4 regions of the Ochrobactrum sp. PL_is501 genome follow, and region 1 is predicted to be linked to each of the others. Evidence: predicted binding sites of a transcription regulator. Region 1 holds the regulator's gene; each other region holds the start of a gene.
The links. Region 1 encodes PhoB, which activates phosphate uptake and scavenging genes when phosphate is short. Its sites were predicted from a motif close to TGTCATNNANCTGTCAT; they were not measured.
Positions count from the first base shown of each region.

Region 2: the regulator PhoB is predicted to act here: its motif matches at 1,852-1,868, upstream of AC0TOF_RS07855 (PhoX family protein).
Region 3: the regulator PhoB is predicted to act here: its motif matches at 2,406-2,422, upstream of AC0TOF_RS04440 (DUF465 domain-containing protein).
Region 4: the regulator PhoB is predicted to act here: its motif matches at 3,288-3,304, upstream of AC0TOF_RS06290 (DUF1045 domain-containing protein).

Region 1 covers NZ_JBVPGR010000030.1:140,743-144,870, reverse strand. Annotated here, with positions in the region: gene pstA (phosphate ABC transporter permease PstA) at 1-723, shown strand, start outside; gene pstB (phosphate ABC transporter ATP-binding protein PstB) at 788-1,561, shown strand; gene phoU (phosphate signaling complex protein PhoU) at 1,623-2,345, shown strand; gene phoB (phosphate regulon transcriptional regulator PhoB) at 2,463-3,149, shown strand; gene AC0TOF_RS05650 (cell wall hydrolase) at 3,793-4,128, shown strand, end outside.
Region 2 covers NZ_JBVPGR010000032.1:176,581-180,708, forward strand. Annotated here, with positions in the region: gene AC0TOF_RS07845 (adenosylcobinamide amidohydrolase) at 1-528, shown strand, start outside; gene AC0TOF_RS07850 (MFS transporter) at 533-1,729, opposite strand; gene AC0TOF_RS07855 (PhoX family protein) at 1,915-3,906, shown strand; gene AC0TOF_RS07860 (esterase-like activity of phytase family protein) at 4,037-4,128, shown strand, end outside.
Region 3 covers NZ_JBVPGR010000029.1:97,814-101,941, forward strand. Annotated here, with positions in the region: gene AC0TOF_RS04420 (NAD(P)H-quinone oxidoreductase) at 1-1, opposite strand, end outside; gene AC0TOF_RS04425 (DUF1192 family protein) at 170-361, shown strand; gene AC0TOF_RS04430 (MFS transporter) at 511-1,749, shown strand; gene AC0TOF_RS04435 (YdcH family protein) at 2,051-2,233, opposite strand; gene AC0TOF_RS04440 (DUF465 domain-containing protein) at 2,576-2,779, shown strand; gene purE (5-(carboxyamino)imidazole ribonucleotide mutase) at 2,866-3,360, shown strand; gene AC0TOF_RS04450 (5-(carboxyamino)imidazole ribonucleotide synthase) at 3,362-4,128, shown strand, end outside.
Region 4 covers NZ_JBVPGR010000031.1:104,271-108,398, forward strand. Annotated here, with positions in the region: gene dusA (tRNA dihydrouridine(20/20a) synthase DusA) at 1-246, opposite strand, end outside; gene AC0TOF_RS06280 (HAD family hydrolase) at 609-1,292, shown strand; gene AC0TOF_RS06285 (alpha-D-ribose 1-methylphosphonate 5-triphosphate diphosphatase) at 1,289-2,428, opposite strand; gene AC0TOF_RS06290 (DUF1045 domain-containing protein) at 2,432-3,163, opposite strand; gene AC0TOF_RS06295 (sugar kinase) at 3,389-4,128, shown strand, end outside.

The DNA.
Region 1 (4,128 bases):
AATACGGGTCTGTTTACGTTCGGCGCATCCAGCCGCCCGGAAACCTCCGGTCTCGGGGTTGCGCTGGTTGGCTCGCTCTACATGATGCTCATCGTTCTCGGCCTCTCGCTGCCTATCGGCGTTGCTGCTTCGATCTATCTGGAAGAGTTCGCCAAGAAGAACCGGTTCACCGACATGATCGAGGTGAACATCAACAATCTGGCGGCCGTGCCATCCATCGTGTTCGGTCTGCTCGGGCTTGCGGTTTTCATCAATTTCTTCGGCCTGCCGCGCTCTGCGTCGCTGGTTGGTGGTCTGGTACTGACATTGATGACGCTTCCCACCATCATCATCGCGACTCGTGCCGCGCTTCGCGCCGTGCCGCCATCGATCCGTTCCGCGGCTCTTGGCCTTGGCGCTTCGAAAACGCAGATGGTGTTCCACCATGTCCTGCCGCTGGCCGCACCCGGCATCCTGACCGGCACGATCATCGGTCTCGCCCACGCGCTTGGTGAAACCGCGCCGCTCCTCCTGATCGGCATGGTGGCATTCGTTGCCGACGTGCCGTCGACGCCGATGGACCCGGCGACCGCTTTGCCGGTGCAGATCTATATGTGGGCAAACGAAGCAGAACGTGCCTTTGTTGAACGCACGTCAGGCGCTATCATCGTCCTGCTTCTGTTCCTGGCCGTGATGAATATTGCAGCAATCATTCTGCGCCGCCGCTTCGAGCGCCGCTGGTAAACGGGAGTCGCAAGCTATGAACCTGATGACTGAACGATCTCTCGAGAAAGCCGTAGGAGAAAAAATGAACGCCAACGCCAGTTCCATAAAGATGCGGGGCGACAAGGTCTGCGTGTTTTATGGCGAGAAGCAGGCTCTGTTCGACGTCGATCTGGAAATCCAGGAAAAGATGGTCACAGCGCTGATTGGTCCCTCCGGTTGCGGCAAGTCTACCTTCCTGCGTTCGCTCAACCGCATGAATGATACGATCGAAGGCTGCAAGGTCGGTGGCAAGATCACGCTCGACAACGAGGACATTTACGATCCGAAGATCGACGTCGTTGAACTGCGGGCCCGCGTCGGCATGGTGTTCCAGAAGCCGAATCCGTTCCCGAAATCGATTTATGAGAACGTCGCTTACGGCCCGCGCATCCACGGTCTTGCCCGCACCAAGGCTGATCTGGAGGAAATCGTCGTGACGAGCCTGCAGAAGGCCAGCCTGTTCGAAGAAGTGAAGGACCGCCTGCACGATGCGGGCACCGGCCTTTCAGGCGGCCAGCAGCAGCGCCTTTGCATTGCGCGCGCGATTGCGGTCAGCCCGGAAGTCATCCTCATGGACGAACCGTGCTCGGCGCTCGACCCGATCGCAACCGCGAAGGTGGAAGAGCTGATCGATGAACTGCGCCAGAACTATACGATCGTGATCGTCACGCACTCGATGCAGCAGGCCGCGCGCGTTTCGCAACGCACGGCCATGTTCCACCTTGGCAATCTGGTCGAAGTGGGCGACACGGAAACCATGTTCACCGCGCCGACCGAAAAGCGCACGCAGGACTACATCACCGGACGCTTCGGCTGATCCGGAACTGCGTTTCAACAGACAGTGCGGCTTCCCCGCAATTTTTATTACGAGGTCTACTATGCCGTCTCAGCATACCGTTCGTTCCTACGACGAGGAATTGAAGTTTCTCTCCCATAAGATCGCCGAGATGGGCGGACATGCGGAACGTATGGTCGAGCAGTCGGTCGCCGCAATCGTCAATGCGGACAATGCGCTCGCGCAGCGTGTCATCTCTGACGATCTCATTCTCGACGCCAGCGAGCGCGAGATCGACGACAAGGCCGTCATGATTATCGCCAAGCGCCAGCCCATGGCCGTGGACCTGCGCGAGATCATCGGCTCGATCCGCATCTCCGCCGATCTGGAGCGCGTGGGCGACCTCGGCAAGAACATTGCCAAGCGTGTTGCCGCCGTTTCGGAATCACGCCAGCCGGTAAAGCTCTATCGCGGTCTGGAAACGCTGGCCGAACTGGCGCTGACCCAGCTGAAGGACGTTCTCGACGCCTATGCGTCGCGTTCGGTGCAGCAGATCAATGTCGTTCGCGACCGCGACGACGAAATTGACGCCATGTACACGTCGCTGTTCCGCGAACTCTTGACTTACATGATGGAAGATCCGCGCAATATTTCCGCCTGCACGCATCTTCTGTTCTGCGCGAAGAATATCGAGCGCATCGGCGATCACGCGACCAATATCGCGGAGACTGTTTATTACATCGTGACCGGCCTGCAAATGCCGGCTGAGCGACCCAAGGAAGACCTGAGCCACGGTATTGTCGTGGATGAGGCGCGTAAACCCTGAACTGCAACCGGCCGGACTTTGGTCCGGCGGCTGAGAATGTATGAATAGCGCGGCGGCACGCGGTCGATTGGGGGGATTGTATCCACCGCCCGCCGAATTTGGATAGGGAAATACTGGATGTCACAGGCACCCAAAATCGCTGTGGTGGAAGACGAAGAGGCGCTGAGCGTTCTGCTTCGCTACAATCTTGAGGCAGAGGGCTATCAGGTCGATACGATGCTGCGCGGCGACGAGGCCGAAATCGCCTTGCGCGAGAATGTGCCGGATCTGCTCATTCTGGACTGGATGCTGCCGGGCGTATCGGGCATTGAGCTTTGCCGTCGCCTGCGCCAGTGGCCGGAAACCGAGCGCCTGCCGATCATCATGCTGACGGCGCGTGGCGAGGAGAGTGAACGCGTCCGCGGTTTAAGCGTCGGCGCCGACGATTATGTCGTAAAGCCATTTTCAACGCCGGAGCTTCTGGCCCGCGTCAAAGCAATGCTGCGCCGCTCCAATCCGAGCATCCTGTCTCACGTGCTGAAAGTGGGCGATCTTGTTCTGGACCGTCAGCAGCATCGGGTTTACCGCAAGGAAAAGGAAGTTCGTCTTGGACCGACGGAATTCCGGCTGCTCGAATATTTCATGATGTCGCCCGGCCGTGTCTTCTCGCGCAGCCAGCTTCTGGATGGCGTTTGGGGTCCCGATATCTATGTGGATGATCGCACCGTGGACGTCCATGTCGGGCGGCTTCGCAAGGCAATCAATGTCGGTCGTGCGCTTGATCCGATCCGGACCGTTCGCGGCGCCGGTTATTCTTTCGGTTGATCGACACCGTTTCGAAACTCTCAAATACAGCTCTTGATCGGCCCGTCATGTTCATCGTGGCGGGCCGTTTCACGGGTGATAGGCCCTGGGCAATGCTGACCCGATTCGCATCAGCCGGGTCAAAACCCGCGCCAATTAGGCGTTTTCACGCGATGTTACAAATATGTTTCCAAAGTTGACGGCAACCAACGGAACCCACGAAAAACCCAATTTTTGCAGGTCATTTGAAGCAGCATGAATGTGGTCGGGAAAACTATCCAAGCAAACACGAATTAAGGCAGCGATATGGCGTGTATTGCGAGAATTTGAATCGCATTAAATCAATATCTTATCTGAATTCGTAATTCTCGTTAATAAATTATTAATATATTTAAATGGCTTGTAGGCATATTCGCACTCTCGATTCGGGATTCATTTGAGGCTGTCTGGTCGCCTCCTGCATCGTTGGGATTTGACGCTTCGCCTTTTTTTGGCCTAAAAATTCCAAAACCTTGAATTCGATTGAGCGACAGTAGGATGAGCGATTTTGATCTTCGTCCTCTTTGACTTGCACCGCAGTCAGACGTTCCCGCGCATCGTTTCGGATGTGTCTGCCTGAACGTATGACTGGATCAGTTAAGGGTCCTAACATGAGACTGAGCCATTGACGCGCGCCGCGAAGTGGAAATTGCCCGTTCTTATCGGGCTGGTGGTTGCGCCTTTCGTGGTGACCGGCTGCACGACGACCGGGACTTCGGGAAAAGCCAATTCGGAAAAGACGGCGGCAAGCCACGTCAAATCCGTCAATGGCGTGAAGACCTACACCTACACCGCGCGTGACAAGGAATGTCTTGAACGCGCGATGTTCTTCGAATCCAACCGTTCGAGTCCCGACGGGCTTCTGGCTGTCGGCACGGTCGTCATGAATCGTCTCGCATCGGGCCGTTATCCTGATACGATTTGCGGTGTGGTCGGTCAGAAGAACCAGTTCGCACCCGGT
Region 2 (4,128 bases), on a different contig from region 1:
GAAGTGCGCAATGACGATCTGACGCTGGATGTCGATCCGGCAATTTTATTGCAGGAAAGACTGGCAGAAGCCGGTTATGGCGAAGCCGTGCAGATGATGACCTCGCGCAGCGTGAAGAAGCATCATGTCGCAATGCGGTGCTCCGGCGAAGCGCAAGCTGCCTGTCTTGCCACTGTCGGTCTGTCGAATGCGGGGAGGGTGGGTGAACGGGCGCAGATGATGATGCCAGCCGGAACGATCAATCTTCTGGTTCATATAGACAGGGCCTTGTCGGTCGCAGCCCATTTGGAGGCAATGTCGATTGCCGCCGAGGCGCGCACCGCTGCCATTATGGAACTAGGGCTCGATATTGGCGGCAGGGCAGCAACGGGTACCGGCACGGATTGCATTGCGGTTTCCGCGCCGCAAGGGGAGCCGGGCGCATCCTATGCAGGCTTGCACACGGATATAGGTGCCGCCCTCGGTGGTGCTGTTTATGATGCAGTGTCCGAAGGCGGCAGGCTCTGGATGAAAGAGCAGGGCTTTTGATCGATCAGGCTTCTGCGACAGCGCCTTTCGGCTTCAGGCGCAGGATAAGCGGCACCAGAACAAGCGCAACAATCGGGAAGACCAGCCAGTTGATGGTTTCCCACCCGGAGGAATGCAGCAGCGACCCGGCGAAGAAGGAAGCGCAGGCCACAGTGCCGAACATGATGAAATCATTGGCGCCTTGAGCCTTGCCGCGTTCAGCCGGGGTGTGGCAGTCCGTCACCATGGCGGTGGCGCCGATGAAACCGAAATTCCAGCCGATGCCGAGAAAGATCAGCGCTCCCCAGAAATGGCCGACGTCGAAACCGCCGAGCGCGATGATGGCGGAAAAGGCGATCAGCACCAGCCCGAGCGCCGTTATCTTTTCCTTGCCGAAACGGGTGATGAGCTTTCCGGTGAAGAAGCTGGGGCCAAACATGGCCAGCACATGCCACTGGATGCCAAGGGCCGCATGATCGACGGAATGGCCGTGGCCAACCATGGCGATGGGCGCTGCCGTCATCACGAAAGTCATCAGCGCATAGGAACAGACACCGGCGGCCACGGAAAGCATGAAGCGCGGCGAACGCAGGATTTCGCCAAGCGGTCGGCCTGTATCATGGACAGCGTTCGGGTCTTTCCTGATTTTGGGCGCGCGCAGCATGAAAAGGACGGGGAGGGCGAGAAGACCCAGAACTGCCTGGCTGAGGAAACTGCCCGCAAACATCGCGTCGGGAATGCTGTCGCGTGTCCAGATGACGAGCTGCGGCCCGACAATGGCCGCGACAAGCCCGCCCACCATGACCCATGATATGGCGCGCGCCTTCATGTCGCCCGTTGCCGCATCGGTGGCGGCAAAGCGATAGCTCTGGACATAGGCGGCATAGAAACCGGCGGTCAGCGTGCCGAGACAGAAAATGAGGAAGGAGGCTGCGAAAATGCCTGCGGCGGCAATCAGGCCCGCCGAAACGCCGACAAGCGCGCCCAGCATATAGGCATTGCGGCGTCCGAACTGGCGCATGAAGAAAGCGGCAGGCAAGGTGCCCAGCGCAAGGCCGAGATTGAACAGGCTGACGGGCAGCGTGACAAGCGCCGGATCGGAGGAAAGTTTCTGCCCCACCAGACCGCCGAGCGAAATCACGATAGGCGGGCTGGAAGCGCCGAGAGCCTGTGCAATTGTCAGGATAATAATATTGCGCCGTGCAGCCGTCATGTCGGTCATCGCCAACCCCTCAATGGAAGAAATAGGGAGGGTTTTATTGGAAAGCGCATTTGCCCGCAAAATTATTCTATCGCCCGATCAGGAATTTTTCGGCATCACGAGGAATGCAACTGTCGGGATAATGTCGTCCGGCTGTCATCAAGTGCTTCTAGTCTGCAGCTTCACTGTTCGATAGGGAGCCAGCAATGTCCGATACTCTTTCCCAGCAAAGTCTGTTCAAGACCAGCCAGTTGGAAGAAGCCGATGCCGATCCGCGCAATCCGTCCGATAATCCCACAATGGGCGAAATCATCAGCCGCCGCTTTTCCCGCCGCGGCTTTCTGCGCGGATCGCTCGCTGTCTCGGCCATTGCGGCAACCGTCAGCCCGCTCGCGCTGATGAGTGCAGGCGATGCGCGCGCCGCGTCCGGTTCGGCCTTTTCCTTCAAGGAAGTCGAGGCTGGCGTGGACGCCCATCACCATGTCGCGGAAGGCTATGATGCCGATGTGCTTTTGCGCTGGGGCGACAGGCTTTTCGCCGATGCGCCGGAATTCGTCCCGACCAAACAGTCAGCCGAGGCGCAGGCGCGCCAGTTCGGCTATAATAATGATTATGTCGGCTATATCGCCATCGACGGATCGCCCGAACACGGGCTTCTGGTCGTCAACCATGAATATACCAATCCGCACCTGATGTTCCCCGGCCTCGTCAAGATCGTCGACGGCAAGGTGGAGCAGGCTCCGCTCTCGAAGGAACAGGTGGATATCGAAATGGCTGCCCATGGCGGCACGATTGTCGAAATCCGCAAGCAGGACGGCAAATGGCAGCCGGTGCTCGATGGCGCGAAAAACCGCCGCATCACCTCCAATACCGAGATGGTGCTGAGCGGCCCGGTCGCGGGTCACGACCGCGTCAAGACCAATGCCGATCCGTCCGGCACCAGGGTTTTCGGCACGATCAACAATTGTGCGGGCGGCGTCACCCCATGGGGCACCTACATCATGGCCGAGGAAAATATCCACGGCTATTTCATCGGTGAACTGCCGGAAGGTCACGCGGAAGCGGCCAATTACAAGCGCATGGGCATTCCCGAAGGTTCGTATGAATGGGGCCGTTTCTACGACCGTTTCGACGTTTCCAAGGAGCCGAACGAGCCGAACCGCTTCGGCTGGATTGTCGAGGTTGATGTGTCCGACCCGAATTCCGTGCCGAAGAAGCGCACCGCGCTTGGCCGGTTCAAGCATGAGGGCGCGGAATCCATCGTCAGCAAGGATGGGCGCGTGGTCTTTTATCTCGGCGACGACGAACGCTTCGATTATGTCTACAAGTTCGTGACGGCGGGCAAGTTCAACCCGGATGATCGCGCCGCCAATATGGACCTGCTGGATGAAGGCACGCTGCACGTGGCCAAATTCCATGAGGACGGCAAGGTGGAGTGGATGCCGCTGGTGTTCGGTGAGGGTCCGCTGACCGAACAGAACGGTTTCAAGAGCCAGGCTGATGTGCTGATCGAAACGCGGCGCGCTGGTGATCTTCTTGGCGCTACCAAGATGGACCGTCCGGAAGACGTGCAACCGAACCCGGTGAATGGCCGCGTCTATGTCATGCTCACCAACAATACCAAGCGCAAGGACGATCAGGTGGATGCCGCCAATCCGCGCGCCAAGAACGCCTTCGGCCATATCATCGAGATCGAGGAAGACGGGCAGGATTTTGCCGCCACGACCGGAAAATGGGAAGTGCTGCTGAAATGCGGCGATCCTTCGGTCGCCGAAGTCGGTGCCAGCTTCTCCACCGATACGACGCGCAATGGCTGGTTCGGCATGCCGGACAATGCCGCCGTCGACAGCGCTGGCCGGCTGTGGGTCGCAACCGATGGCAACAGCAACAAGGATACAGGCCGTACCGACGGGCTTTGGGCGGTCGACACGGAAGGCGATGCGCGCGCGACCTCGAAACTGTTCTACCGCGTGCCGGTGGGGGCGGAAATGTGCGGTCCGCTGTTCGCACCCGACGATAAGACGGCCTTTGTCGCCGTGCAGCATCCGGGCGATGGCGGCGAGGACTGGGACGGTCATGGCCGTCCGTCCTATTATGAAGACCTGTCCACCCGCTGGCCGGACTTCAAGGACGATATGCCGGTGCGGCCTGCCGTAGTGGCAATCACCAAACAGGGCGGCGGCAAGATCGCTGTGTAGTAACTTTATAAGGCAGTCGGCCCCCGGTGAAAGCCGGGGGCCTTCGTCAAAGCTTCATGGAAGCGTCAAGCCAGCGATACAAAGCCAGCCTAATTGCATCCCTGTATTTGAATTCCAACGGGGACTTATCATGATATCGCGTCTTGTCGCCTCGACCATGCTTGCCGGTGCCGTCGCATTGGCGCTTCCGGCCTCCGCTGAAGAAAAGGCTTTTCCGGCCAC
Region 3 (4,128 bases), on a different contig from region 1:
TCTTCAAAACTCCATTCAGATTTCTAGCCCTGCGCGTCGTCGCAGAAATGCCGCATGACGGATGCAAGACGCCACGTTAGGGAAATCGTCATCGATTTTCCCAAATATATATGCGACGATTCAAGGTGTTAAATCTTTTCTGAGCCATCATTGACCACGGAGGACGGCTATGAGCGGTTTTGATGAGGATGTGGTGAAGCCCCGCAACAGCGTGACGCTAAGCGAAGAGGAGCTATCGTTGCTTTCGGTCACGGAGATCGATCAGCGCATTGCCCTGCTGCAATCCGAAATAGAGCAATTGAAGACAGAACGCCTCAAGAAGGGCGATAGCCGCGCCGCGGCAGAAGCATTGTTTCGATAGGAATGAAGTCGTCGACGGGAATGGTTGCCGAGACAAACAGCCGGAACCATTTCCGGACGACGGGCTTTAGGAACAACAGTCATTGATCGCAAAGATCACGCATCGGTCTCAACACTGACAATCCGGCTTCAGATTTCGGGAATAGAATTTTGCGCATTTACATTCAGGTTCTGGCCCTTCTCTGCGGCACAGCTTTCCTCCTCATGGCTTCGGGACTCCACGGCCTTCTGCTGCCGCTGCGCGGCGGCGCGGAAGGTTTTTCAGTAACCTCGCTTGGCATGCTCGGCACAACCTGGGCCGGAGGTTTCGTGGCTGGCTGTCTGTTTGCGCCGCGCCTTGTGCGCCGCGTCGGCCATGTGCGGGCATTCGGCTGTTTTGCCGCGTCGGCAGCGATCATCGCCCTTCTGTCCGGCATCTTCGTGGACGCCACCATCTGGGTGATCCTGCGCGCGTTCACCGGCTTTTCCATGGCCGGCGCCTTCATGGTCATCGAAAGCTGGCTGAATGAGCGCGCAACCAACGAATCGCGCGGCAAGATTTTCGGCATGTACATGATGGTCAACTATGGGGCTACCATGACCGGCCAGATGCTGGTGGCGGCAGGCGATGTGCGCTCCGACCACCTGTTCATGATAAGCGGCGTCTTCTTCTGCCTGGCCCTTATCCCGACCGCGATTTCCACCGCCGTCAGCCCCAAGCCGCTGACGGAAGTGCAACTCGATCTCAAGGCGCTCTATAATAATTCGCCCGCCGCCTTCGTCGGGTGCATCCTGATCGGCATCGCCAATGGCGCCTGGGGTACGCTTGGAGCGGTCTTCGGCGCGAAATCCGGCATTTCCACCACTGAAATCGCCCTGATGGTCAGCGTCACCATCGCAGCAGGCGCCCTGATGCAGATTCCGATCGGGCGTATTTCCGATCTGGTCGACCGGCGTTTTGTGCTGGCAAGCGTGGCGGCGCTGGCGGCCCTCGTCGGTCTCATCGCCTTTCTCGTCGCCCCATCCAGCGGTCCTGTCATCATTACAATGACCGGCTGTTATGGCGCACTCGCCTATGCCCTCTATCCCGTTGCCGTCGCCCATGCGAACGATCACGCGACGTCGGAAAGCTTCGTGAAAGTATCAAGTGGGCTTTTGCTGCTTTACGGCTTCGGCACAATGCTCGGGCCGTTGCTGGCAGCCGCCGCCATGGATATTTTCTGGCCGTCCGGCCTCTTCGCCATCACCATGCTGGCGCATATTTCCATCACCGGCTATGCATTGTTCCGGTCACGCAAGCGCGCATCCGTCCCGAAAGAAGAGAAAGACCAGTTCAAGAGCATGCCTTCCGAGCGCAGTGCAACGCCGGAAGCGCTCAATCTTGATCCGAGAGCCGAGACGGATGGCTAAAGCAATTCTCCCAAAAGTGGGAACCGCCTTCGCGGGGAAATCAGTCCACTGGACTGATTTCTGATCCCGCCACGATGGGATCAAGACATACGTGAAAACAAAAGCTTAAAGCCTGTCGTATGAACGTGATAAAATGCGATACGCTTTAAGTTGCGTTGGGCGCGGCGGCGTTGTGATCAATTTTCTTTTAAATAATTGAATCAATATGTTCGGCGGCTGTGTCACAGCCGCCAAGACCGCATTTTTGTGTCTATGGCTTGAGACGCCGTATCGAACCGCGAACAAAGCGCGGCTGTTCCCATTAGTGACGGGTTACCTGAGATCTCAATTTTTCAATCTGCTCCTTAAGCATAAGCTTCTTGCGCTTCAGAGATGCAACATGCAGATCATCCATTGCCGGTGACGCAATGGCTTCGGAAATTTCCTGTTCCAGAGCGCCGTGCTTCTTTTCAAGCGTGGCAAGATGGGACTCAATAGCCATCATCAGATCTCCTTTGGTTGATTTCCCTGGTTTGCGGAGCAACCTGGACCTTGCTTGCCCGCTGCCCCGCCATTCAGCCTGCATGAACGCCCGGTACACCTCCTGTATTCCGGGCCAGACACACAGTCCCGGCTGCCAAGACGCGGTATTTTTGTCGCCTTCGACAGCCGCATCCATGACAGAACCATGACAGTTTGGCACGAGTTTGGTGCAAAGTCGATTTTGTCGTGGTAGCATTTTCCTGACGCGAAAAATGTGATAAGGGCTTCGCCTGAAACGGGCTGATGCCGCGCCTTTTTAGGGTTCGGTGCGGCCCGTAAAACTATTCAACGAAACGGGGTTCGCATGTCCGATCAGGAACAGGCCGAAATCAGATTGGCCGTCGCGCGTCTGAAACAGGAACACGCGGATTTCGATGCGGCTATCAACGCCATGATAGCAACGGGCTGCGACCAGTTGCGCGTCCAGCGCATGAAGAAGAAAAAACTCGCAATCAAGGACAAGTTGCAGGAGATGGAAGATCAGGTCATCCCCGACATCATCGCCTGAACGCTGAAAACGATACATGAGAGAGCCGGGGTCCGCCCGGCTTTGTCGTTTTGACACCACGAATGAAAACCGGAGCAGAAAGATCAATGAGCGTTACTGCCGACGTCGCCATCATCATGGGAAGCCAGTCCGACTGGGAGACCATGCGCCATGCAGCAGACACACTGGAGGCGCTCGGCATTTCCTTCGATGCCCGGATCGTTTCCGCGCACCGCACCCCTGACCGGCTCGTCGCTTTCGCCAAGGGCGCGAAAGCTGAAGGGTTTAAGGTCGTTATCGCCGGTGCGGGTGGCGCAGCCCACCTGCCCGGTATGGCCGCGGCCATGACCCCACTCCCGGTTTTCGGCGTTCCCGTTCAGTCCAAGGCGCTTTCAGGCCAGGATTCGCTTCTCTCCATCGTGCAGATGCCAGCAGGCATTCCTGTCGGCACGCTGGCCATCGGTCGCGCCGGTGCGGTCAATGCCGCCCTCCTCGCCGCAGCCGTTCTGGCGCTTTACGATGAAGCGCTTGCAGCCCGCCTCGACGAGTGGCGCAAAGCGCAAACGGAAAGCGTGGCTGAGCGCCCTTCCAACGAGGCCTGACATGAAAAATTCTCCACTTCAGCCTGGTGCAACCATCGGCATTATCGGCGGCGGCCAGCTCGGCAGAATGCTGGCCATGGCCGCAGCGCGTCTTGGCTTTCAAACCGTGATTCTGGAGCCGCAGGCCGATTGCCCCGCAGCACAGGTCGCCAATCGCCAGATCGTCGCAGCCTATGATGATCCGAAAGCGCTTGCGGAACTTGCCGCTGCGTCCGATGTCATCACCTATGAATTTGAAAACGTGCCGGTCAGCGCCGCCGACAGGCTGGCCGAAACCGCGCTGGTTCTGCCACCGCCAGCCGCGCTGGAAGTCTCGCAGGATCGCTTTACGGAAAAGCAGTTCCTCAATGAAAGCGATATCGAGACAGCCCCATGGCGCCTCGTGGACGATGAAGAGACCCTGATCGCAGCCTTGGGCGCATTGGGCGAACGCGGCATCCTCAAGACGCGGCGCCTGGGCTATGACGGCAAGGGACAGGTCCGCCTGACCTCGCTCGACGAGAACGATGCCCACAAGGCGATTCTTGCCATCAATCGCGCCCCCGCAATCCTCGAAGGCTTCGTCGATTTCGAGCGGGAAGTCTCGGTCATCGCAGCGCGTGATCGCAGCGGCAACGTCGCCATTTTCGATATTGCCGAAAACGTGCACAAGGACGGCATTCTTGCAACTTCAACCGTACCGGCTGCCATTTCCGACAGCACGGCGGAATCTGCCCGCAAGGCCGCAGCAAAGCTTCTGAACGCACTGGATTATGTCGGCGTGCTGGG
Region 4 (4,128 bases), on a different contig from region 1:
CAGCTTTACCGGGTCGGAACCGCCGAGTTGCAGCGCCACGGGATGTTCGGCTGCGTCGAAGCCGAGCAGCCGGTCACGCGGGCCATGAATGATGGCGTCTGCCACGACCATTTCGGTATAGAGCAATGCGTGTCTGGAAAAGAGCCTGTGAAAATAACGGCAATGCCTGTCAGACCAATCGATCATCGGCGCAACCGCAAAGCGGATATCGGGATAGTTGCAGCTTTTTGATTTTATTTCAGTCATTTATACAACAATCCTGAGAATGCGATTCAGTCGCAATCGGCGCTTTCGGCATTTATTTAAATTCGGAAGGGTGCCAAAAGCCACAATTGATCGAAATGATCAAGTTTCGCCGCTATCGCGGTCACCAGCGCTTTATATAGTGAAGCGCAGAAAAATTCACACCAGAGACAAAGTCTGCTCCCTCCACGACTGTCTTCTCGTTCAAGACGCACTATGATTGAGTGCAGAAGCATTCTCCCGATTCTCATCTGCGCGAGCATTTCCTGTTTTGAAAATGCTCTATCTTTCTGTTTTATGCATGTCTTTATCCCGAAACCGGTTCCCACTTTCGGGAGACATGCTCCAGTTCAAGGAAATTCGGCGTGACCTCCTTTTCCCCTTTCGGCAAATCATTCGATGCGTTTCTGTTCGACATGGACGGCACGATATTGAGTTCCATCGAGGCAACCGAACGGGTGTGGGCCGAATGGGCGATACGCCACGGCATCGATCCGGTTACGTTCCTGCCGACCATCCACGGTGTTCGCGCAGTGGAAACTGTCCGCCGCCTTGCCCTGCCGGGTGTCGACCCGATCCGCGAGGCGGAAATATTGCTTCAGGCCGAGATGGCGGATCTGGAAGGCATCGCGCCCATCGACGGCGCCCATGAGTTTCTGAGCGCGCTGCCGGAAGATCGCTGGGCAATTGTAACCTCGGCGCCGCTCGAACTGGCGCGCCGTCGCATCGCTGCCGCCGGGTTGCCGATGCCGAAGACGATTGTTTCCGCCGAAGACGTGGAGCGTGGCAAGCCAAGCCCTGAATGCTTCCAGCTCGGAGCGAAACGTCTTGGCTTCGATGCGCGTGATTGCCTTGTGTTCGAGGATGCCCCAGCCGGTATCGTTGCCGGAGAAACTGCCGGTGCGAGCGTCGTCGTGGTGACGGCAACGCACCCGCATTCCCCGAAAACATCCCATCTCAGCATTGAAAGCTATCGCTATCTTCGACTCGACATTCTGGACGATGGCAAGCTGGCGCTGGAACCGACCACGCCAATCTCGGTGGGTTAAATAACCCGCCGTCCTTCCCGCCAGACGGTGCGGATGATCGGAACATGGTCGGCGATCTGCACCCGAACCAGATCGGCCCGCTTGCCCGCAACGATCTCGCCGCGATCATCCAGCCCTACCGCTTTGGCAGGGTTGGCCGAAACCAGCCGAATGGCTTGCGGCAGTGAGATATTCGGGACGACATCCGCGAGGAAAAACGCTGATTGCATCATGCTGGCCGGGATGTAGTCCGACGAAATAATGTCGAGATTTCCAGCTTCGGCCAGTTCGCGCGCGGAGACATTTCCCGAATGCGAACCGCCGCGCACGACATTTGGCGCGCCCATGAGAACCGACATTCCGGACTCCTTTGACGCCTTCGCAGCCGTGTGTGTCGTGGGAAATTCCGCAACCTTTATTCCCTGCGCCTGCGCTTCCGCCACATGGTCCACCGTCGCGTCATCATGGCTTGCCAGAATAACGCCGCGCTGGTGGCAGAGGTCAGCAATCGCCTTGCGCGTTGGCGCTGAATATTGCTGCGATTGCCCGATACGCCGCTCGCAATAGAGCCTGAACTCTTCTTCCGAGAATTTCAGCTTGCGGATGAAATAGGTCTTGTAGGTCTCGATATCCGTAAACTGACGCTGTCCCGGCGCATGGTCCATCAGGGATACCAGCCTGACCAGCGGCTGAGCGCCGAATTTTTCAAAGGCCGGAAGGCAGTCGGGTGCCGAAACCTCACAACGCAAATGCAGGAAATGGTCGGCGCGCAAGCGGCCAGCCGCGCGGCCCTCGGCAATCGCCGAAGAAAGCTTGCGCATATCGTCGATACCTGTCTCGGCATCGTCATCGAAGCCGATGCGCAATGCGTCGAAAACAGTGGTGATCCCGGAGGCGGCAATCTGGGCGTCATGCGCCTGCACGGCGGCAATCGGGTTCCAGCGCACTTTTGGACGCGGAGCATAGTGCCCTTCGAGATGATCCGTGTGCAGCTCTACCAGTCCGGGCGTCAGGAAATCGCCTTCCATATCCTCGCCGAGGCTTGATGCGCCGGTAGAGATATCGGCAATCTTGCCATCCACGAGCTTCAGGGAACCGAGCACGACATCGTCGGCAAGCACGATGCGGGCGTTGCGCAAAACCGTTTCATTTCCCATCGGTTACGGCCTCCCAACCGCTCGTGAGGCCCGGGCCGATGTAACCTTGCCGCCGGTCAGAGGATGCAGCGAATGTATCTCGAAAGGAGCACCTTTCTCAGGTTCCACGAACAAAGCGAGGTTCGCAACCTCCACGGCATCGCCCAGCAGCGGCGTGAAGAAGTCGTCCAGCGTTCGCTCCACGCGGGCGCGGTCTTTCTCTTCCACCGGGCCGGTCAGCGTCATATGAAAGCGGAACTCCTCAAAAACATAAGGATAGCCCCAGCGCTCGATATTGTGCCGCTGTGCCTCGCTGAGGCGCTCCGGCCGTCGCTTCGCAATTTCCGCCTCGTTGAGCGGGGCGCGAAACCGGTCGAAAGCAACGACGACATCATTGGCGAGCTGGTTCAATTCGGCAACCGGCTCTTCCGGCACAAGCGCGAAGAACGGCCCGATTGCGTGCAGCTTGAGACGCGGAATGATGACGGGCGACGCCGACGAGGCGAAATGCATCAAGGCCGAAAGCAGGTCGTTTTCGGCGTGTTGCTCATCCAGACGAAACGGAGCCTTCATCGTCGCATGAAAACCGTAGCGGCGCGGCTCTTCGGTCAGCCGGACGATTTCATCGGTCGCAAGCGAGCGAATCGCAGGCATCTTGACCGGCTCGCCGCTGAACGCATTGCGCCCGAGCCAGTTCGCGGCAACCTTCAAAAGCGCATCATTGGATGGCGGCGTGAAATAAATCGCATAACGCATGTCAAATCCTTAGGCGAGGTTCGCGACACGGCGTCAGCGGAACTCCAAAATATCAACGAGAGCATTTCCCGATTCTAAGGGCGATGCGGTCGGCGGATGCTTACACAATGAATGTGGCAAGTCGATAAAGGTCACATGACACTGCTGACGAAATGCCGACAAACCGATTTTACATGGGCGAAAATTAGTATAGGCGTTAGCCCCGTTTCAAGCGAGGAGACTGACATGGGCGGATTTGCATCTATCGGCGAATGCATGATCGAGCTTTCGGGCAACGAAGGCGACCAGTGGCGCATGGGGTTTGCGGGCGATACGCTCAACACTGCGTGGTACATGCGGGCGCTGATGGAAAAATCCTATCCCGTCGAATATGTAACCGCGTTCGGCCAGGACAGTTTTTCCCAGAAACAACGTGTGTTCCTGACCTCCAACGGTATCGGTATAGCCCATAGCCCGATCATCGACGGGCTGCATCCCGGCCTTTACGCCATCACGCTCACCGGTGCCGAGCGCTCCTTCACCTATTGGCGCAGCGACGCTGCTGCAAGGCGTCTGGCCAGTGACCGCGACGCGCTGGAAAAGAGCCTGACCGGCCGCGACATCATCTATTTTTCCGGCATTTCGGTCGCCATCATCCTGCCCGAGCATCGCGACACGTTTTTCGATGTCCTGCGCCAATGCCGCGCCGCCGGTTCGCGCATTGCCTTCGACCCGAATTTCCGGCACCAGCTATGGCCGGACCGCAAGGCCGCACAGGATATCATCAGCGAAGCAATGCGCATCGCCGATATTGCCCTGCCCACCTTCCCGGACGAACAGGCGCTGTTCGGCGACAAGGATGCCAGCGCCTGCGCTGACCGCCTTGCCGCACTTGGCGTAAAGGAAATCGTCGTCAAGGATGGCACGGAACCGGCCCTGCTTGTCGCCGACGGTGAAAGAGTGCTGGTGCCATCCGTCGTTGCGCA